DNA from 4 places in the Kitasatospora sp. NPDC088783 genome. Region 3 is predicted to be linked to each of the others. Evidence: riboswitches for the same ligand, from Rfam matches in the RefSeq annotation. Region 3 holds a riboswitch; each other region holds the start of a gene.
What was found. Region 3 has a riboswitch for cyclic di-AMP ahead of ACIP60_RS10750 (transglycosylase family protein). Riboswitches for the same ligand answer to the same signal wherever they lie in the genome.

Region 1 (5,367 bases), on a different contig from region 3:
CCCGGCGCAGGCTGCGCCGCACCGGGGTCGACTACTTCCGCGGCGACGGCGCCGACTGGTGGGCGTTCGCCGCGCTCGCCCTGGCCGTCCCGCTGCTGGTGCTGCTCAACATCCTCGTCCCGGACTGGGCGCCGCCCACCGCCCTGGTCCTGCCGGTGCTGGCCGGCGCGCTGCTGCTGCGCCCCGGCACCCTGGTGCTGCTGTACGCCGCCGCGGCCGCCGGGCTGATCACCGAGTCCCTGGTGCACACCGGCGAGCGGGTGGCCAGCCGGCAGCCCGAGGCGTACGCCCACGGCGTCACCCCGGGCGCCGCCCTGGTGGTCGGCGCGGTCGGCGTCGCCGGACTGCTGGTCGCCCAGTTCCGCCGCCGGATCGGCGTGCCCTGGCGCGGCGGCTCCACCATGCTCTTCGACCTGCGCGAACGGATCCGGGTCCAGGGCCGCGTCCCGCAGCTGCCCGACGGCTGGCACACCGACACCGCGCTCCGCCCGGCCGGCGGCCAGTCCTTCTCCGGCGACTTCATGGTCGCCGCCCGCACCGGCCCGGTGCTCGAAGTCGTCCTCGCCGACGTCTCCGGCAAGGGCATGGACGCCGGCAGCCGCGCCCTGCTGCTCTCCGGCGCCTTCGGCGGGCTGCTCGGCTCGCTGCCCGCCCACGACTTCCTGCCCGCCGCCAACGGCTACCTGCTGCGCCAGGACTGGGAGGAGGGCTTCGCCACCGCCGTCCACCTGGTCCTCGACCTGGACACCGGCGAGTACGAACTCCTCTCCGCCGGGCACCTGCCCGGCATGCACCGGCTGGCCGGGGCCGGCCACTGGGAGGTCAAGGAGGCCGAGGGCCCGCTGCTCGGCGTCTACGACGGCGCCAAGTTCGAGGGCGCGCGCGGTACTTTGGGCCCCGGCGACGTGCTGATGCTCTGCACCGACGGCATGGTGGAGATCCCCGGCCGGGACTTGGGCGAGGGCATGGACCGGCTGATGGGCGAGGCCGACCGGCTGGTCGCCACCATCCCGGCGGCCGGGCGCCCCGGGGCCGCGGTCCGGCTGATCGACAGCGTGGCCAAGCACGTCAACGACGACCGGGCGGTGCTGCTGGTCTGGCGCCGCTGACCCCGCCGGGCGCGGACGCGGCGGGCGCGGTGAGCACGGAGCGCCCACGGAGTGTCAAACCCCGACGTTGATCTTCGGCCAATTCCCCTGGCATACCCGGCCGGTGGGCACCGACCCGGTCTGCCTGCCGGTTTGCCGCGGCAGCCGCCGCGAACCGCCTCCCGCCGACGCCCCGTCAGGACCCGTCCGCTATCGTCGCGGTCGGCGAAAATCAGTCCCACCACCCGGGTTGGGGCCCCCGGTGACGGGGCAAGTCCTTTACGCAGTCCGCACGAGCGACCACACTGAGTCCGGATGGAGTGGTGGGGACACGGGGGGCAGGGGCCGGTTTCCGCCTGGAGCCGTCGCCGGTTCCGACCTGAACCCCCGCCATGAATCGAGGAAGTGAGTCCCGGTGGCCTTCTCCGTCTCCGCCCTTGTCCTGTTCGGCGTCATCGTCTTCATCTTCATCCGCAACAAGCAGCTGAAGGGCGGACACGCCATCATCGCCGCGCTGTTCGGATTCATGCTCAGCCAGTCGACCATGGCCGGGCCGATCCAGCAGTTCCTCAACTCGATCTCCAAGGCCATCTCCGGCATCGCGGGCTGACCACCCCGTCCGGCCCCGGGGAGCACGTTCCGACGGGCGGGGGCACCCCCGTTCCGGACCGCACCGCTGCCCGCGGGTGACCAGGCTCACCCGACCCGTCACGCCAGGTCAGCGCCCAGGTGCACGCAGTGGCCGACGTCGCCCGCTGTGTGCGGTTCGTGGGCGCACCGTCATGATCCCGTACGCGCACCGCAGCCCGTCGTCGGCGGAGCGTGACCTGGCGTACCGTCAGCCCCCTCCCGATCACGGGAACGGGGCTCTTCGGCGCTTGCCAGCTCCGCGAGCCGTGGGTTTTGCTTCCTCCGCAGCCCGGACATCGGCCGGGCTGGCCATCGAGCGGAACGCCTAGTCCTGCCGCCGTTCGGTGCCGACCAGACACCACGCCACGGCAGGAGCGGGGGAACCACAGGTAGTACGCCGGGCCCGGAACGCACGGGACGGCTCGGGGTGAAGCCGCGGAGACGCGGCCGGGCAACTCTCGCCCGAACCCGACAGCTCACCTCGTAGGCGTCGGAGAGGAACAGCTTCATGTCCGTCCAGGGCAAGCACCGCAAGCCGCGCCTGACCACCATCGCCCGCATCGCCATCGCCGCCGGCGTGGTGGGTGCCGCGGTCGGCCTCCCGGTCTCCGCCGCCTCCGCGCACGGCACCGCCGACCACCAGGACGGCGGCCGCCAGTGGGCCAACGTCTCGGTCGACGCCACCCCCGTCGCCGACACCACCGGCCACCCCGCCGGTGACGCCGCCGCGCAGACCTACAAGGTCGCCGCCGGCGACACCCTCTCGAAGATCGCCACCGCGAAGAACGTGGACGGCGGCTGGGAGAAGCTCTACCAGGACAACCGCTCGGTCATCGGCGGCAACCCGAACCTGATCTACCCCGGCCAGCAGCTGAGCGTCAACGGCCAGGCCGCCCCGGCGACTTCGGCCACCACCTCCTCGGACGCCGCGGCCACCGCCGCCGCCCCGAAGGCGCAGGCCAAGACCGAGGCCCCGGCCAAGGCGAAGGTCGAGACCCCGGCTCCGGCCGAGGCGAAGGCCGAGACCCCGGCCCCGGCCCCCGCCAAGGTCGAGGCCAAGACCGAGGCCAAGACCGAGAAGTCGTCCTCGGCGAAGTCGTCGACCGCCACCGCCTCCACCGGTTCGAGCAGCGCCGGCTCCGCCGCGAGCTCCTCCTCCGGCTACGTCGCCCCCGCGCCGGGCAGCGTCACCACCGGTTACAAGGTGGCGGGCTCCAGCTGGTCCAGCGGCTACCACACCGGCATCGACTTCCCGGTCTCCACCGGCACCAGCCTGAAGGCGATCGCCAACGGCACCGTGGTCTCGGCCGGCAACGGCGGCGCCTACGGCAACCAGGTCGTCATCAAGCTCGCCGACGGCAAGTACGCCCAGTACGCGCACCTCTCCTCGATCTCCGTCTCGGCCGGCCAGTCCGTGACGGCGGGGCAGCAGATCGGCCTGTCCGGCGCCACGGGCAACGTCACCGGCCCGCACCTGCACTTCGAGATCCGCACCACCCCGGACTACGGCTCCGACATCGACCCGGTCGCCTACCTGGCGGCCCACGGCGTCAACGTCTGATCCCCGGCACCACCCCCCGGAGGCCCCGCGCGACCCACCGCGCGGGGCCTCCGGGCCGTCCGCGGGGCGGGAGCGCGGGGGAGCGCGGGGCCGGTGCGCCGGAGGGGGAACGGCGACGGCCCCGACCGCTGGGCGGTCGGGGCCGTCGGCCTCGTGGAGCGGGTGACGAGAATCGAACTCGCGTGACCAGTTTGGAAGACTGGGGCTCTACCATTGAGCTACACCCGCAGGGAAGCGCCCTCCGCCACCGTGCGGTGGTGAGGACTGGCCCAGCGTACCTGGTCGGGTCGGTGGATTGCACACTCCTTCCCGTTGTCGGCTCGTCCCCGGCTCGTCGATATCGCCCCGGTCGGGGGCGGGTCGACGTGTACTCTTCTGCTCGGCACCACGGGGTGTGGCGCAGGTTGGTAGCGCGTCCGCTTTGGGAGCGGAAGGCCGTCGGTTCGAATCCGGTCACCCCGACCGCGTGCGGCAGGGTCTCGTCGGCGGGCGGGGCCCTGTTGTCGTTGCGGCCCCGTCGTCGTCGCGCCCCGCCGCCGTGGTTCCGCCGCCGTGGTTCCGGGCCCCCCGGGCTCCCGGCCCCCGGTGCCGGGCACAGCCGCTTTCGTGGTACCGGTAGGATGGATCGCTGGCGGTAGTACGGACAGCAATGCAGCCCCAACCGCCTATCGCCCTGACCGCAAGCCCCCTAGGAGACCCAACCGTGAAGAGCGCCGTCGAGACTCTGAACCCCACCCGGGTTCGACTCACCGTCGAGGTGCCCTTCGAGGAGCTCAAGCCCAGCCTCGACGCGGCGTACAAGAAGATCAACCAGCAGGTCACCGTTCCGGGCTTCCGCAAGGGCAAGATCCCGAACAAGGTGATCGACCAGCGCTTCGGTCGTGGCGCGGTGCTGGAGGAGGCCGTCAACGACGCGCTTCCGCGCTTCTACACGCAGGCCGTCGACGAGGGCCAGATCGACGTTCTGGGCCAGCCCGACATCACCGAGATCGAGGGTGTCGAGAACCTGGCGGACGGCGGGGACCTCAAGTTCACCGCCGAGGTCGACGTGCGCCCCGAGGTCACCCTGCCCGAGTTCTCCGAGATCGCCGTCGTGGTCGACCCGATCGAGGTCGGCGACGAGGACGTCGAGAAGTCGCTGGAGCAGCTGCGCGAGCGCTTCGCCTCCGTCAAGGACGTCGAGCGCGCCGCCGGCGAGAACGACATCGTGGTGATCGACCTGGAGGCCAAGGTCGACGGTGAGGTGCCGGAGGACGGCACCGCCACCGGCGTGAGCTACGAGATCGGCTCCGGCCGCCTGCTGGACGGCATCGACGAGGCCGTGATCGGCCTGTCCGCCGGTGAGTCCAAGACCTTCACCACCACCCTCAAGGGCGGCACCCAGGTCGGCAAGGACTCCGAGGTCACCGTCACCGTGACCGCCGTCCAGGAGAAGGAACTCCCGGCCCTGGACGACGAGTTCGCGCAGCTGGCGAGCGAGTTCGACACCCTCGAGGAGCTCCGCGCCGACTCCGTCAAGCGCCTCGAGCGGATGAAGGAGTTCGACCAGGCCACCCAGGCCCAGGAGAAGGTCCTCGACGAGCTGCTCTCGCGGGTCGAGATGGACTACCCGGAGAAGCTGCTCGCGGACGAGATCGGCACCCGCAAGCACAACCTGGAGCACCACCAGCTGGAGCCGATGGGCCTGACCCTCGACACCTACCTCGCCTCCCAGGACAAGTCCCGCGAGGACTACGAGAAGGAGACCGAGGAGCAGGCGAAGAAGGGCATCAAGACCCAGTTCGTGCTGGACCAGATCGTCAAGAACGAGGAGCTGGGCGTCAACCAGGAGGAGCTCACCGAGCACCTCATCCGCCGCGCCGCCGGCTCCGGCCTCACCCCGGACCAGTTCGCCCAGCAGGTCGTCCAGGGCGGCCAGGTGCAGCTGCTGGTCGGCGAGGTCGCCCGCGGCAAGGCGCTGGCCCTGGTGGTCGAGGCCGCCAAGGTGACCGACACCAACGGCGAGACCGTCTCCTTCGAGGACGAGGAGGAGGAGACCACCGAGGCCGCCGAGTCCACCGAGGCCGCCGCGGAGGAGACCTCCGAGGA
Region 2 (5,367 bases), on a different contig from region 3:
CCCGGGCCGCCGCCGCCGCCGAGCGCAGCGCCGCCGAGAGCGAGGCCCGGCGGCTGCGGCACCGGGTCGCCGAGCTGGAGGCCGCGGTGGAGAGCGGACGGCGCACCGCCCGGGAGGGCCGCAGCGTCGAGGACATGCGGCTGCGGCTGCTGCTGGACAGCGTGCTGCAGTCGGCCCAGGGCCTCCAGCGCGAGCTGGCGCTGCCGGTGACCGCGCTGCGCCCGGCCGACCTGGTGGAGGCGGTGGAGCCCGGCTCGGCCTCGCCGCACGACGTGGCCCGGCGCGGCCTGGCCGAGGACGACCCGGCGCTGCTGGACCAGCTGCTGGCCATCCCGCAGGTCCACCTGGTGGTGGACGGCTACAACGTGACCAAGACCGGCTACCCCCAACTGCCGCTGGAGCAGCAGCGGATGCGGCTGCTGGGCGGGCTGGCGATGCTGGCCCAGCGCACCCAGGCCGAGGTGACCTGCGTGTTCGACGGCCAGGACCTGGACGTGCCGGTGATCATGGCCCCGCCGCGCGGGGTGCGGGTGCGTTTCAGCCGGACCGGGGAGACCGCGGACGAGCTGATCCGCCGGCTGGTGCGGGCCGAGCCGCAGGGCCGTCCGGTGGTGGTGGTCTCCGCCGACCGGGAGGTCGCCGACGGGGTCCGCACGGCGGGGGCGCGGCCGGTGGCCTCGGTGCTGCTGCTGAACCGGCTGGCGCGCAGCTGAGGGGCGGTCAGCGGGCCCCCGGGCGGCCGGAGTGTGACGGTCCCGTGAAAGGGGGCGGGGGCGGGCATCCGGAAGCCCCCGGGAGTGGACGCGGAGGCAGGGACTTCACTAGGGTCTGGCGTCAAACCTATATTCCGGACCATCACTCGTCGGGGTGAGTCCAGCAGGAAGAAGGAGCTCCCCCTTGGCCTCCCACCGCCGTCCCAAGCAGCCGAGCCGTGCGCGGATCTCCGTGTTCACCGCTGCCGCCGCGACCGCGGTCGCCCTGACGGCCCAGGCCAGCGCGCACGCCGCCCCGGCCCAGCCGAACAAGGACGAGGTGAAGGCACAGGTCGACAAGCTGCTGGAGGAGCAGGAGCAGTCCGCCGAGAAGTACAACGGCGCCAAGGAGCGGGCCGACCAGCTGCGCAAGCAGGCCGACGACCTGCAGGACCAGGTGGCCCGCGGCCAGGAGCAGTTGACCGAGCTGGCCTCCGGGCTGGCGGCGGTGGCCGGCGACCAGTACCGGCAGGGCGGCGTCGACCCGTCGATGCAGCTGATGCTCTCCTCGAACCCGGACCAGTACCTCACCCAGGCCACCTCCTTCGGGCAGGCTGCCAGCACCCAGGCCGAGACGCTCAAGTCGCTCAAGGACCAGCAGCGCCGCCTGGACCAGCAGAAGCAGGAGGCCTCCCAGGTCCTCCAGGAGCTGGACAGCCAGACCCAGGCGCTCAACGACGCCAAGAACGACGTGAACGCCAAGCTCGCCGAGGCGCAGAAGCTGCTCTCCAAGCTGAACGCCGCGGACCGCGCCTCCATCCTCCGCGGCTCCGGCGGCGGCACCGCCTCGCGCAGCGCCTCCCGGGTCGACCCGTCCACCCTGCCGCCGGCCAGCGGCTACGCGGCGACCGCGGTGGCGGCCGCGCTCGGCAAGCAGGGCTCGGCGTACGTCTGGGGCGCCACCGGGTCGAGCACCTTCGACTGCTCGGGCCTGATGGTGTGGGCGTACAAGCAGGCCGGCGTCTCGCTGCCGCGCACCTCGCAGTCGCAGGGCAGCTACGGCACCAACGTGGGCACCGACTGGCACAACGCGCAGCCCGGCGACCTGGTCATCTACTACGGCGACCGGCACCACGTCGGCATGTACATCGGCAACGGCCTGGTGGTGCACGCGCCGCGCACCGGTGACGTGGTGAAGACGATGAAGGTCGACACCCTGCCGATCTCCACCATCCGCCGGGTCTGACCGGGGCGGGTCGGGTCCGGCCGGGGCTGGTCGACGGCCCGGCGAATCGGACAAACGCCCCACCGGGCGACAACTGACGCACTGTGACACGCCCGGGCGGGTCGGGATCCTGCTGTGATCCGTGACACGCCCGGGTGTGGTGTTTCCCGGCCGCAGGGTGAGAATTGCTCCGTGCTGGGTAGTGAACCGATCACGTTCGGTCATAAGTGTCGAGGTATTTGATTCAGAATCAGATTTTTTTCCGACAAGGATTTGAACGGATCACGGATCGGTTACTAGGGTCGTGCTTCGACCACCGCAGTGTCGATCGCCCAAGGGGGGCGGCGGCGGAGGTCGCCGCCGAGTCCGTGACGCAGCGGGCAGACCGTCAACACCGGGTCTGCCGACGGGGATACCCCTGCGGGGGTGCTGTCGAACGGAGCCGGGGAACCACGTTCCCCCGGGGTGAATCGGCGCCGGGCCGACCGCCGCGCGCGGTCGGTGAAGCGCCGTAGGGCATCTCTTCCAGCCCGAACCCGTCAGCTCACCCGGTAGGCGGTGTGAGGAAGAAGGAGTCCGCCTTCGTGGCGTCCCATCGCCGTCCCAAGCCCGTCGGCCGTGCCCGGGTCTCGATTCTCACTGCCACCGCCGCCGCTGCCGTGGCGCTCTCCGCCCAGGGCGGGGCGCACGCCGACCCGGCGCCGACCAAGGACCAGGTCAAGGCCCAGGTCGACGAGCTCAACGAGCAGGCCGAGGTGAAGACGGAGGCGCTCAACGCCTCGGTCGAGAAGCAGCAGGACCTGCAGAAGCAGGTCGGCCAGCTCCAGGACCAGCTCGCCCGGCAGCAGGAGCAGGTGACCTCCGCCCGGGAGTCGCTGGCCGGCATCGCCGCCGAGCAGTACCGCACCGGCACCATGCCGCAGACCATGCAGCTGATGCTCTCCAGCAGCCCGGACACCTTCCTCGGCCAGGCCGGTGCGCTGAACGCGGTCGGCTCCACCCAGGCCGACCTGCTCAAGACCTTCCAGAACGAGCAGGCCAAGCTCGACGCGCAGCGCAAGGAGGCCGAGACCAAGCTCGCCGAACTGGACACCACCACCAAGGCCCTCAAGGCCGACAAGGAGGACGTCCAGGCGAAGCTGGCCAAGGCCCAGGAGCTGCTCAACACGCTGACCCAGCAGGAGCGCGAGCAGCTCGCCGCCGCCGAGGCCAAGGCCGCCGCGGACGCCAAGGCGAAGGCCGACTCCGCGCAGCAGCAGCAACAGCAGCAGCAGCGGGCCTCCCGCGACAGCGGCCGGGCGGAGCTGAACGCCCCGGCGTCCTCCAGCTTCTCGGGCAACGCGGTCGGCGCGGCGGCCTCCAAGCTGGGCAGCTGGTACTCCTACGGCGCGGCCGGGCCGAGCACCTTCGACTGCTCCGGGCTGATGCAGTGGGCCTACAAGCAGGCCGGGGTGTCCATCCCGCGCACCTCGCAGGCGCAGGCCGGGGCCGGCACCAGCCTCGGCACCAACATCGCCAACGCCCGTCCGGGCGACCTGATCATCTACTACGGCGACCAGCACCACGTCGGCATGTACGTCGGCAACGGGCAGATCATCCACGCCCCGCACACCGGCGCGCAGGTCCGCTACGAGTCGGCGACCGCGATGCCGATCAACCGGATCGTCCGGATCTGACGCTCCGTCGAGGCCCCGGCCCGGTACCCCGCACGGGGTGCCGGGCCGCTCTCGTTCGGATGCCCGATTAGGGGTCAAATATTCGGTGCTGTCAGGGTTTGGACTGGATCGGTCGGAATCGCTAACCTCTGCCCCCGGGCCCCCGCGAGGACGGCCGTCCGACCGCGGGCGGCGGCGGAGGCCGGCCGCAGAACGGAGCCGTCGCGCGTGTCCGTGCCCCGCCGCACCCCACTGCCCGGCGTCCAGCGCCTCGCCCGCGCCCTGGCGCTCACCGCCGCCGCCACCGGCGCGCTCGGCCTGACCGTGGGCGGGGCCGCCGCGGCCCCGCTCAGCCCCGCCGACCCGCCCAACCGCGGCGAGGTCAAGGCCCGGGTCGACCAGCTCTACGAGGAGGCCGAGCGGGCCTCCGAGCAGTGCAACGCCGCGCTGGAGCAGCAGCGGCGGCTCCAGGCCGAGGCCGGCGCCCTCCAGGACCAGGTCGCCGCCGGGCAGGAGGAGCTCAACCGGATGCGCGGCGACCTGGGCGCCGTCGCCGCCGCCGAGTACCGGTCCCAGGGCATCGACCCCGCCGTCCGGCTGATGCTCGACCAGGACCCGGCCGGCTACCTGACCGGCGCCCGCTCGCTCGAACAGGCCACCGCCCGGCAGGGCGACCGGCTGCGCGAGCTGGCCGAGCGGGCCCGGCGGCTCGACGAGCGGCGGCACGAGGCCGGCGCCAAGCTCGACGAGCTGGAGCAGGCCAGGCAGCGGCTGTCCGCCGCCAAGGACGAGGTCCGCGAGCGGCTGGCCAAGGCCCAGCGGCTGCTGAACGGCCTCGCCCCCGCCGAGCGGGCCCGGCTGACGGCCGACGACGCCCGGGCGGCCCGGCAGCGCGCCACCCGCGGCACCGACCGGATCGACCTCGGCGACCAGCCGCCCTCCTCCGACCGGGCCGCCGCCGCGCTGGCCGCCGCCATCTCCAAGATCGGCTCCCCCTACGTCTACGGATCGACCGGCCCCGGCACCTTCGACTGCTCCGGTCTGATGTACTGGTCGTGGCGGCAGGCCGGAGTGACCCTGCCGCGGACCTCGCAGGGACAGGCCACGGCCGGCCGGCGGGTGAGCCTCGCCGAAGCCCGGCCCGGAGACCTGGTGATCTTCTACAGCGACAGGCACCACGTCGGCATGTACGCCGGCGGGGGCGTCGTCGTGCACGCCCCCTACCCCGGGGCCCGGGTCCGCTACGAGAGCGTCGGCGCGATGCCGGTCAACACGGTGGTGCGGGTCTGAGCCTCGTCGACGAGCCCCTGGTCACCGACCCGGCGACGGCCACCGGGCCGGGCCGGGCCGGTGCTCCGCTGTCCCGGCGGGCCGCCCTGCTGCTGGCCGCCGCCGGGGCCGCCCAGCTCTCGCTCCCGCCGGTCCGGCCCGCCCGGTCGGCCCCCGCCGCGCCGCCCGCGCCGCCGCCCGGGCTGCGGGAGACCGCCGTACGGCTGCTGGAGCAGCGGGCCCGCGCGGTGGCCGGCCGGGACACCGCCGGGCTGCTGGCGGGCTCCGCGGACGGCGCCGAGGAGGCCGACCGGGACCTGCTGACCCGGACCGCCGGGCTGCGCTTCGCCGCGTACGCGCTGAAGCTGACCTCCTTCGCCGAGCCGCCCGCCGACGCGGACCGGGTGCGGGTCGGCGCCGAGCTGGGCTACCGGCTGGCCGGGGTGGACGACTACCCGGTGCTGCTGGAGCGGCAGGTCGAGCTGGTGCGCGAGGCGGCCGGCTGGCGGGTGGCCCGGGAGGTGCC
Region 3 (5,367 bases):
CAGCCCGCGCGGGACCCGGCCGAGCTGGGCGGCGATGGCGGCGACGTCGCGGTCGGACACCTCGGGGGCGTCGGACGCGGGAGGGTTCTGGTTGCTCATCAGGTCAGGAGTCTGTTCGTCCGAGGGGGCGGGGTGGGCAAGGGGCGGCGAGGGGTGGTGAGGGACGGGTGGGGCGTCAGGGGGCCGGCTGCGGTGCGGGCGCCGCGGCGTCGGCGGCGTCCACCGAGTCCCAGAGCGCGGCGTACCAGGGTTTGACGGCCTTCGGACGGCCGGCCGCGGCGTCCGTCGAGGAGGGCTTGGCGCCGGGCGCGGGCGGCGGGGAGACCGAGACGAACGGGGTCTCGCCGGGCAGCGCGTAGTGCAGCCGCTCGCGGGCCTGCGCCTTGACGTACTCCGGGTCCTGCCAGCGGGCCTTCTCCCGGCGCAGCTCGTCGACCTGCCGGCGGGCGTGCTCGGCCTTGGCCCGCTGGTCGGCGATCTCGCCGCGCTGGGCGATGTACTGCCGGGCGGGGTAGGCCAGTATCGCCACCAGCGAGCAGAGCACGAGCACCAGCACGGTGGCCCGGCTGGTGAAGCGCGGTCGCGCCGCCAACCCGGGAATCCTCCACTTGGCCATCTGCTCACCCCTCCTGCGCATGCCGGTGCCCCGGCCCCCACCCTACGCGGTGGGAGCCGGGGCACCGGTCACAACAGGCGTCCGCCCGTCGCGGGGTTCAGCCCTTGCTGTGCTGACCTGTCCGCGGGGCGACTGTGCTGACTTGTCCGCGGAGCGACTGTGCTTACTTGTCCGCGGGGCGGAAGCGCGGGAAGGAGGAGCGGCCCGCGTACTCGGCGGCGTCGTCGAGGATCTCCTCGATGCGCAGCAGCTGGTTGTACTTGGCGACGCGCTCGGAGCGGGCCGGGGCGCCGGTCTTGATCTGGCCGCAGTTGGTGGCGACGGCGAGGTCGGCGATGGTGACGTCCTCGGTCTCGCCGGAGCGGTGCGACATCATGCAGCGGTAGCCGTTGCGCTGGGCCAGCTCGACGGCGTCCAGGGTCTCGGTGAGCGAGCCGATCTGGTTGACCTTGACCAGCAGGGCGTTGGCGGTGCCGGTCTCGATGCCCTTGCGCAGGCGCTCCGGGTTGGTGACGAACAGGTCGTCGCCGACCAGCTGGACCTTGTCGCCCAGCGCGTCGGTGATGGCCTTCCAGCCGTCCCAGTCCGACTCGTCCAGCGGGTCCTCGATGGAGACCAGCGGGTAGTCGGCGACCAGCTCGGCGTAGTACGAGATCAGGTCGGCGGAGGAGAGCGCCTTGCCCTCGAACTGGTAGGCGCCGTCCTTGTGGAACTCGGAGGCGGCGACGTCCAGGGCGAGCGCGACGTCCTTGCCCGGGGTGTAGCCGGCCTTCTTGATGGCCTCGGTGATGAGGTCGAGGGCCTCGCGGTTGGAGTCCAGGTTCGGGGCGAAGCCGCCCTCGTCGCCCAGGCCGGTGGAGAGCCCGCGCTCCTTCAGCACGCCCTTGAGGGTGTGGTAGACCTCGACGCCCCAGCGGACGGCCTCGGAGAAGGACTCCGCGCCGATCGGGGCGATCATGAACTCCTGGATGTCGACGTTGGAGTCCGCGTGCGAGCCGCCGTTGAGGATGTTCATCATCGGGACGGGCAGCACGTGGGCGTTCGGGCCGCCCAGGTAGCGGAACAGCGGCAGGTCGCTGGCCTCGGAGGCGGCGTGCGCCACGGCGAGCGAGACGCCGAGGATCGCGTTGGCGCCGAGCGAGGACTTGTCCGGGGTGGCGTCCAGGTCGAGCATGGCCTGGTCGATCAGGCGCTGCTCGGTGGCGTCGTAGCCGACCAGCTCGGGGCCGATCTGCTCGATCACGGCGAGGACGGCCTTCTCGACGCCCTTGCCGAAGTAGCGGTTCTTGTCGCCGTCGCGGAGCTCCAGCGCCTCGAAGGCACCGGTGGAGGCACCCGACGGGACGGCCGCGCGACCGGTGCTGCCGTCGTCGAGACCGACCTCGACCTCGACCGTGGGGTTGCCGCGGGAGTCGAGGATCTCACGGGCTACGACGACATCAATGGACGGCACGAGGCATCTCCTAGCGGAAGCGGATGTGTGGTCGTTACGACCAGAGCCTAGCCGCACAGCGCGCCGCGGCCACGCCCGGCCGGGCCCCGTCTCACGGTGTGGCCCGGCTACTCACCGGTAGTTCACCTGTTTGACGGCCGGTCCGCCGCTCCCGGTGGCGCGAACTGCTCGGCGCGCGCCGGGAGCGGACGGGGCGTCAGGGGACGCGGCCCTCGTCAGGGCGGCGGCGGGACCTCGTCAGGTCCGCGGGCCTCGCGTCCCGGATGCCGGACCGGATGCCGGGCCGGGTGCCGGGCCGGGTGCCGGGCCCGGTGCGGGCCCCGGCGTCAGAGGGCGAGTACCTGTCCGGGCAGGATCAGGTCGGGGTCGGCGCCGATCAGCTGCCGGTTCGCCTGGTAGATCCACTCCCAGCCGCCGGCCACGTGCTGCGCGGCGGCGATGGCGGAGAGCGTGTCGCCGCCCTGGACGGTGTAGCCGCCGGCGGCGCCCTGCGGGGCCGGCTGGGGGGCCTGGGGCGCGTCCTGGGGGTCGGCGGCGGTCTCGGCCGGCCGCTTGGACGGCGAGTCCTGCGGCCGCCGGGGCGCGGTGGGGCGCTCCTCGGAGCGCGAGGCGGTGTCGGCGGACACCTCGGCGGGCGCGCCGCCCTTGACCAGCCCGGCCCGCTTGGAGCAGACCGGCCAGGCGCCGGGGCCCTGGGAGGCGAGCACCCGCTCGGCCACCGCGATCTGCTGGGAGCGGCTGGCCTGGTCGGCGCGGGCCGCGTACTGGCCGCCGCCGTAGGCGCGCCAGGTGGAGGAGGTGAACTGCAGGCCGCCGAAGAACCCGTTCCCGGTGTTGATGCCCCAGTTCCCGCCGCTCTCGCACTGGGCCACGCGGTCCCAGGTGTCGACGGGTGCCGCGACCGCTCCGGTGGCGGCCAACAGGGGAAGTGCCAGGCCGACCGAGGCCACGCCGGCGGCGGCGATGACCTTCTCGGCCTTGGTACTACGGGGGTGACGAACAGTGTGGGTGAACAGCACGGGACATCCTCTCCGCACGCCTGCGAGGTGAGCTGTCGGGTTCGGACCGGGAGGCTGGCCCGGCCGCCGGACGGTCCGGGCGCGCTTGCGCCCGTTGCTCGGCGGCTTCACCCCAAGCCGTTGGGACTACGGCGTTCACACTGGTTCCCCCACTCCTGTCCGGTACCTGGTCGGTGGCCCGAGGACGCGGCGGACAGGACTCGGCGTGCCGCGATCGGGGCCCGCAGCTGCGGGCATGTCGGAGAGTAAGCAAAGCTGACGAGCAATCACAAGCTCATATCACCATGATCACGCCGAAATCACGGAAATTCCCACTTCGTCAACGAACGATCCAGGTATGTCCGGATTCGTCCCGGACGGGAGTGCGACGCGCGCCCCCGCCCCGGCGCGTCGTCGGCCCAGCACGGCGGCGTGTCGCGGGTGCTGAAACGGCGTCAGCGGGGCGTGAAGGAGACCGGGAGGTCGCGCAGACCGCGCATGATCAGCCCGCCCCGCCAGCGCAGCTCGGCCGGATCGGCGGCCAGCCGGACGTCCGGGAGCCTGGTCAGCAGGCTGCCGATCGCGCGCTGCCCCTCAAGCCGGGCCAGCGGGGCGCCGATGCAGTAGTGGATGCCGTGACCGAAACCCAGGTGCGGATTGTCCTGCCGGGCCAGGTCGAGGGTGTTCTCGGCGGCGAACCGGGCCGGGTCGCGGTCCGCCGCGGCCAGCACCACCAGCACCGGGTCGCCGACCGGGACGTCCACCCCGCCGATGGTCAGCGGCGCGGTGGCGAAGCGCCAGGTCGCCAGCTCCACCGGGCCGTCGTAGCGCAGGAGTTCCTCGATCCCGGTCGCCAGCAGGCCGGACTCGCCGCGGGCCAGCGAGTCCTGCAGCAGGGTGCGCTGTCCCGGGTCGCGCAGCAGCGCGTGCATCCCGTTGCCGATGAGGTTGATGGTGGTCTCGAAACCGGCGAACAGCAGGATGAAGGCCATCGCCGCGGCCTCGTTCTCGGTCAGGTGCTCGCCGTGGTCACCGGCCCGGATCAGGCCGGAGATCAGGTCGTCGCCGAGGTCGGCCCGCTTGCGGTGGATCAGGTCGGCCAGGTAGCCGCGGATCTGCTTGACCGCGCGGCCCACCCCTCCCCTCTTGCCGCCGGTGTGCCGGATCATCATGCCGGCCCAGTCGCGCAGGTCGTCCTGGTCCTCCTCGGGGACGCCGAGCAGGTCGCAGATCGCGTAGATGGGGAGCGGGAAGGCGAACTCGTGGATCAGGTCGGCCTCGCCGCGGGCCGCGAAGGAGTCGATCAGCCGGTCGGTGAGCTGCTGCACCCGCGGCTCGAACTCGGCCACCCGGCGCGGGGTGAACGCCTTGGAGACCAGCCGGCGCAGCCGGGTGTGGTCGGGCGGGTCGATGTTCAGCAGGTGGGTCATCAGGTCGGCCTGCCGTTCGCCGGGGATGCCGACCCGGCCGCTGCGGTGGGCCTGTTCGCTGTGGTGCGCCGGGTTCTTGGAGAGCCGGGCGTCCGCCAGCGCCTGCCGGGCGTCCGCGTAGCGGGTGACCAGCCAGGCGTCGACCCCGCTCGGGAGGGTGGTGCGGTGCACTGGCGCGTGCTCCCGCAGCCAGGCGTACGCCGGGTAGGGGTCGGCCGCGAACTCCCAGGTGAAGAGTTGCGGGTGGGCGGCGTGGGGCTGATCTGGCATGTCTTGACCGTATCTGGAAGCGCCACCGCGTGAGTCTGGTCACCTGGTGGGTATTCCCTGTTGCGGAGCGTCGGGGCGAGCCTACGATCCTCCGATAACCACAGTGGGCGGCGTGCGGGCCGGCCACGGGTTCGCTCTGAAAGGGGAGCTGACCATGCGAGTAGCCGGTGCAGTGGTGGTCATCGCGGTGCTCGACGGAGGCTCGGGGGCCGACCTGGCCCGCAGGTTCTCCGCCGCCGGCGCCGCCGGTCTGCTCATCGCCGATCTGCGCCCCGGCGTCGCCGAGGACCTGGCCGCCGAACTCGACCGCCCCGGCTGCCCGGTGGTCGGCGTCTCCGGCGACGTCCACCACCCGGCGGACATCGCCGCGCTGGTCGACACCGCCGTCAAGCACCTCGGCCCGATCGACCTGTTCGCGGTGGCCGGGCCGGACGGCGAGCGGATCGTCCAGCTCGCCGAACTGCCCCTCCACCTCGACCCGCTGGCCGAACTGCTCGCCCTGGTCGGCGAGGCCATCGGCGAGGTGATCCCGGCCCAGCGCCGGCCCGTCGCGGACGTCCCGCTGGCCGGCTAGCGCGCTCTCCTCGTTACTCCTCGGGC
Region 4 (5,367 bases), on a different contig from region 3:
CGGCGATCTCCGGGGAGCTGGTGGACCAGCGCGCTTCGCTGAAGCTGATCGCCAGTGAGAACTACGCCTCGCCCGCGGTGCTGCTGGCGATGGGCAACTGGCTGAGCGACAAGTACGCGGAGGGCACGCCGGGCCGCCGCTTCTACGCGGGCTGCCGCAACGTGGACACCGTGGAGGAGCTGGCCGCCGAGCACGCCCGCGAGCTGTTCGGCGCGGAGCACGCGTACGTGCAGCCGCACTCCGGGATCGACGCCAACCTGGTGGCGTTCTGGGCGGTGCTGTCGCAGCGGGTGGAGAGCCCGGCGCTGCGGCGCGCCCAGGTCCGCAACGTCAACGACCTGAGCGAGCAGGACTGGGCCGAGCTCCGCCGCGAGCTGGGCAACCAGCGGATGCTGGGCATGTCGCTGGACGCGGGCGGGCACCTCACGCACGGCTTCCGACCGAACATCTCGGGCAAGATGTTCGAGCAGCGCAGCTACGGGACGGACCCGACGACCGGACTGGTCGACTACGACGAAGTCCGGCGGATCGCCCTGGAGTTCAGGCCGCTGATCCTGGTGGCCGGGTACTCGGCGTACCCGCGGCTGGTGGACTTCCGCCGGATGCGGGAGATCGCGGACGAGGTGGGCGCGACCCTGATGGTCGACATGGCGCACTTCGCCGGCCTGGTCGCGGGCAAGGTGCTGACGGGGGACTTCGATCCGGTCGCGCACGCGCAGATCGTCACCACCACCACGCACAAGTCGCTGCGCGGCCCGCGCGGCGGCATGGTGCTGTGCACCTCGGAGCTGGCGGAGCACGTCGACCGGGGCTGCCCGCTGGTGCTCGGCGGCCCGCTGTCGCACGTGATGGCGGCGAAGGCGGTGGCGTTCGCGGAGGCGCGCCGCCCCGAGTTCCAGGTGTACGCCCGGCAGGTGGTGGACAACGCCCGGGCGCTCGCCGAGGGACTGCTCAAGCGCGGCGCCCGGCTGGTGACCGGCGGCACCGACAACCACCTGGTGCTGGCGGACGTCTCCTCCTACGGTCTGACGGGACGCCAGGCGGAGGCGGCGCTGCTGGACTCCGGCATCGTCACCAACCGCAACGCCGTCCCGCAGGACCCGAACGGCGCCTGGTACACCTCCGGCATCCGGCTCGGCACGCCCGCGCTGACCACCCGCGGGCTGGACGCGGCGGAGCTGGACGAGGTCGCCGAGCTGATCCACACCGTGCTGACGGCCGCCGCGCCGGTCGGCTCCTCGAAGGCGCAGTACGCGCTGGACGAGGCCGTCCGCGACTCCGTCGCCAAGCGCGCGGTCGACCTGCTCGCCGACCACCCGCTCTACCCGGGCATCACGCTCGGCTGATCCTCCCCTCCCGGCGTCCCCGTCCGGACGCCTCCCGGCCCGGCCCGCCGCCACCCCGGCGGGCCGGGCCGCCGAACTCGCCGCGCCGCGCGCCGCGTTCCGACCTGCGGCGGAGACGGGCCCGACGGCGGCGGGGGCCACCGTCGGCCGGTGACCAACCAGCGGACGCTCCCGGCAACCGAGCTGCTCGCGCCGATAGGCTCGCCCCCGCCGCGGCCGGGCGCGCGACGCGCCGGCCGCCGTTCCGCACCCCTTCCGCAGGAGAACGCGCATGCTCAAGGTCAACGAATACTTCGACGGCACGGTCAAGTCGGTCGCCTTCACCTCGGCCGACGGCCCGGCGACCGTCGGCGTGATGGCCCCCGGCGAGTACGAGTTCGGCACCGCCGCCCCGGAGGTCATGCACGTGGTCAGCGGCGCCCTGACCGTGAAGCTCCCCGGCTCCGACGACTGGCGGACCTTCTCCGCCGGTGAGCACTTCTCCGTTCCGGGTGACAGCAAGTTCCACCTCCAGGTCTCGATCGACACGGCCTACCTCTGCGAATACCGCTGATCCCCTCCCGCTGACCACCGCCACACAGCCACCGCCGCAGCCGCCGGTCCGGTCGCCCCGGCCGCGACCGGGCTGGGCGCGGCGCGCTGTGGTGGGCCGGTGGTCAGCCGTGGGTCACGCTCACAGCGCCGCCTCCGCTTCCGGAACGGGCTCCCGGCGCCCGGCGGCTCCCGCCACCGTCCCCGCCGCCGTCCGGACCCCGGGCGCGGGCTCCGGCTCAGGTCCAAGTCCGGCCGCCGGCTCGGGCTCCGGCTCGGGAGGCCGGCTCGCCGGCAGGTGACGGACCGCGGGGAGCGCGAGCAGGACGAACGCGACCGGGACGGCGAGGGCGGTCATCCCGAACAGCGTGGGACGCACGCCGAGGCTCTCGGAGAGCGGACCGGCCAGCACCAGCCCGAGCGGCATCAGGGCGACGGCGATCAGGTGGTCGTAGGAGCTGACCCGGGAGAGCACCCGCTCCGGTATGTGCACCTGGAGCGAGGTCTCCCAGAGCACGAAGAACAGGGACACGCCCACGCCCGTGACCGCCTTCAGGGCGGCGATCACCCAGACCGGCGCACCGGAGCCGATGATCGCGGCCTGGCAGGAGGCGACCGCCATCGCCACCGCCGCGACGGCCATCGGGCGGGCCGGTTTCCACCGGTAGGAGCACACGTCCCCCACGATCGAGCCGAGGCCGAAGGCGATCACCACCACCGTCCAGGCGTTGGCGCCGCCCCACTCGCGCTTCGCCAGCACCGGCCCGAGCACGAACACCGAGGGCAGCACCACGACGTGGTAGACCGCCATGGCGAGCATGCTCGACCACACCCACGTCCGGCTGCGCACCTGCTGCCAGCCGATCCGCAGCTCGGCCAGGAACCCGGGCCGCTCGCCCCGCTCGGCCCCGCCGTCGACGCCGCCCGCCGCGACCGCACCGTCGACCGCGCCCAGCCGGGCCAGCACCGCGGCACTGACCGCGAAACTCGCGGCGTCCATCGCCAGCGCACCCCCCGGGCCGACCGCCGCGATCAGCAGACCGGCCAGCGCCGGGCCGACCACCAGGCCCGTCGACTGGACGAACCCGCTCAGCGCGTTCGCCTCGCGCAGCCGATCGGCGGGGACCAGCAGGGGCAGCAACCCGGTGGAGGCGGGGAGGAAGAAGGCGTCCGCGACCCCGAACAGCGCCATCAGCAGCGCCAGCAGCCCGACCCGGGCGGTGCCGGTGAGCAGCAGCACCGCGACGGCCGCCTGGACGGCGCACCGCAGCAGGTCGGAGGCCAGCATGATCCGCCGTCTCGGTATCCGATCCGCCCAGACGCCCCCGACCAGGGCGAACACCAGCAGCGGGAGCAGCCCGGCGGCCGTCACCAGCCCCACGTCGACGGCCGAGCCGCCGATCGACAGCACGGCGAAGGGCAGCGCCACGAACGACACCCGGTCTCCCAGGGTCGACAGCGACTGGCCGACGAACAGCCTGGCGAACTGGCGCTCGGTGCGGAGCACTTCAGGAATCAGGGCGCCCACGGAACCTCCCCAACGGACTCGACGGACCTGACGGACCTGTCGGACCCGACGAACTCGACGGACCCGGCGACGCGCCCACCGGAACAGCGAGCAGGGCGATCGTAGGAAGCCCGCCGACCCCCTGTCGCATCATTTATCCGCAACGCGCCGAATGCCCCGTTTACACCCAACTCGGCTACCCTCAAAGGCAGTTGGCGGGCGAGAGCCGCCGACACCACCCCGGCGGAGCACCGGCCTTCCCCGCTCCCTCCCACCCCAATCCCACCGATCGGCCAGACTTCTCCCACCGATCCGCCGACCCTCCCCTCGTCCTCCCGCCCGATCTCCCGTCAACAGGTCGTCCACACACCACGCAGGACCCGACGTGACGAGGGCGTGATCCGAGCGCGACGCGCTTGTGATTGCCACGTTCGAGTGAATAGGCTCGCCCCGGCTCGCACCGCCGGGCCCCCGCACGCGACAACGCCGAGCCCTGTCCACCGCGCTGCGGGTCGACCACCAAGACCCTTGGGCAGGGACGGGGGAACCACGATTGTTGCCGTCCCCCACGGCTAGGGGTGAAGCCGTCCGCACCGGGTGACCGGGGCGCGACGGCCGGGCCTCCCTCCCGGCCCGAACCCGACAGCTCACCCCGTAGGCGTGCGGAGAGGATCTCGCATGCTCTTCACGGGTTCGGGACGCCACCGTCGGCAGGGTCCGGCGGAGAAGGCGGCCGAGCGGGCGATCGCGGCGGCCGGCGTGGCCGGTGTCGGCATCGCCCTGCCGCTGCTCGCCGTCACCGGCGCACACGCCGCCCCCAGCGCGGTCTGGGACCGGGTCGCCGACTGCGAGAGCGGAGGGAACTGGAGTTCCGACGCGGGCAACGGCATCTACGGCGGCCTGGGGATCACCGCCCAGCGCTGGAACGACTACGGCGGCACCCAGTACTCGGCGCTGCCGAACGGGGCCACCCGCAGCCAGCAGATCGCCGTCGCCGAACGCATCCTGGCCACCGAGGGCCCCTCGCCCTGGTCGGCGTGTGCGGACGACGCGGGCCTGAACACCGCCAGCGCGCCGGGCGTGGTCGACGACAACGACTCGGCGGACGAGACGGGTTCGCTGCGCGGCGCACGCGGCGTCGCGGCGGTCAACTCCGCCCCGGACGGCAGCACCGTCCCGGACGGGAAGAGCACGCCGGTGTTCTCCGGCCTGCCCGGCTACGACCCGGTCTCGCACGTGTACTGGTACGAGAAGAACGGCGCCTGGTTCTGGACCAGCCACCAGAGCCTGTACGAGCGCTACATGCAGCTGACGCACCCCCAGCCGCACCCGAGCGCGCCGACCACGACCACCCCGGACCCGACCGTCCCCACCCCGAACGCCCCGGACGCCTCGGCCACCCCGACCGTCCCGCCGGTCCCCCCCACCGACCCGGCCGCTCCCGGCGACCCCACCGACCCGACCGCCTCGCCCAGCCCGAACACGCCCACCGACGGCAGCACCGGCACCAACAACGGGAACGGGGGCGGCCTGCTGCCCACCCTCCCGGTCACCCCGTCGCCCGGCCCGTCCACCGGCACCGGCACCGGCACCGGCAGCACCCCGGACGCGTCGCCCGGCGGCGGCACCACCACCGCCCCGGGCGCGGGCAGCGGCACGGCCGCACCCACGGACGCGTCCACCACCCCGGCGGCCCCGACCACCCCGGCGGCCCCGGCTCCGGCAGCGTCCCCGGCCCCGTCCGCGCAGCCGTACACCGTAGGCCCCGGCGACACGCTGGCCTCGATCGCCCGCAGCAACGCCGTGGGCGGCGGCTGGTCCGAGCTCTACAAGTCGAACCAGCAGCTGATCGGCGAGAACCCGGACCTGATCCGGCCCGGCCAGGTGCTGGACCTGGGCTGACGGATGCCCGGACCGGCCGCCGTCACTTCGGGACGGCGGCCAGTCCGGTGCAGCCGCGCAGGCCGTCGCGGCGCTGCTGGG

Region 1: another riboswitch for cyclic di-AMP. It lies ahead of ACIP60_RS20530 (peptidoglycan DD-metalloendopeptidase family protein); the one in region 3 lies ahead of ACIP60_RS10750 (transglycosylase family protein).
Region 2: another riboswitch for cyclic di-AMP. It lies ahead of ACIP60_RS26550 (NlpC/P60 family protein); the one in region 3 lies ahead of ACIP60_RS10750 (transglycosylase family protein).
Region 4: another riboswitch for cyclic di-AMP. It lies ahead of ACIP60_RS06930 (transglycosylase family protein); the one in region 3 lies ahead of ACIP60_RS10750 (transglycosylase family protein).

What each region holds. Positions count from the first base shown of each region.
Region 1 covers NZ_JBIVKJ010000007.1:45,550-50,916, forward strand. Annotated here, with positions in the region: gene ACIP60_RS20520 (PP2C family protein-serine/threonine phosphatase) at 1-1,109, shown strand, start outside; gene ACIP60_RS20525 (hypothetical protein) at 1,504-1,698, shown strand; cyclic di-AMP (ydaO/yuaA leader) riboswitch at 2,070-2,221, shown strand; gene ACIP60_RS20530 (peptidoglycan DD-metalloendopeptidase family protein) at 2,227-3,279, shown strand; tRNA gene ACIP60_RS20535 (tRNA-Gly) at 3,434-3,507, opposite strand; tRNA gene ACIP60_RS20540 (tRNA-Pro) at 3,668-3,741, shown strand; gene tig (trigger factor) at 3,983-5,367, shown strand, end outside.
Region 2 covers NZ_JBIVKJ010000010.1:215,530-220,896, reverse strand. Annotated here, with positions in the region: gene ACIP60_RS26560 (NYN domain-containing protein) at 1-713, shown strand, start outside; gene ACIP60_RS26555 (C40 family peptidase) at 898-1,938, shown strand; cyclic di-AMP (ydaO/yuaA leader) riboswitch at 2,338-2,491, shown strand; gene ACIP60_RS26550 (NlpC/P60 family protein) at 2,502-3,593, shown strand; gene ACIP60_RS26545 (NlpC/P60 family protein) at 3,801-4,862, shown strand; gene ACIP60_RS26540 (hypothetical protein) at 5,090-5,367, shown strand, end outside.
Region 3 covers NZ_JBIVKJ010000003.1:495,944-501,310, forward strand. Annotated here, with positions in the region: gene ACIP60_RS10735 (DUF501 domain-containing protein) at 1-99, opposite strand, end outside; gene ACIP60_RS10740 (septum formation initiator family protein) at 176-616, opposite strand; gene eno (phosphopyruvate hydratase) at 780-2,069, opposite strand; gene ACIP60_RS10750 (transglycosylase family protein) at 2,396-3,088, opposite strand; cyclic di-AMP (ydaO/yuaA leader) riboswitch at 3,092-3,290, opposite strand; gene ACIP60_RS10755 (cytochrome P450) at 3,523-4,767, opposite strand; gene ACIP60_RS10760 (SDR family NAD(P)-dependent oxidoreductase) at 4,922-5,341, shown strand.
Region 4 covers NZ_JBIVKJ010000002.1:566,730-572,096, reverse strand. Annotated here, with positions in the region: gene ACIP60_RS06945 (glycine hydroxymethyltransferase) at 1-1,346, shown strand, start outside; gene ACIP60_RS06940 (pyrimidine/purine nucleoside phosphorylase) at 1,618-1,899, shown strand; gene ACIP60_RS06935 (MFS transporter) at 2,020-3,405, opposite strand; cyclic di-AMP (ydaO/yuaA leader) riboswitch at 3,892-4,059, shown strand; gene ACIP60_RS06930 (transglycosylase family protein) at 4,063-5,286, shown strand; gene ACIP60_RS06925 (CapA family protein) at 5,309-5,367, opposite strand, start outside.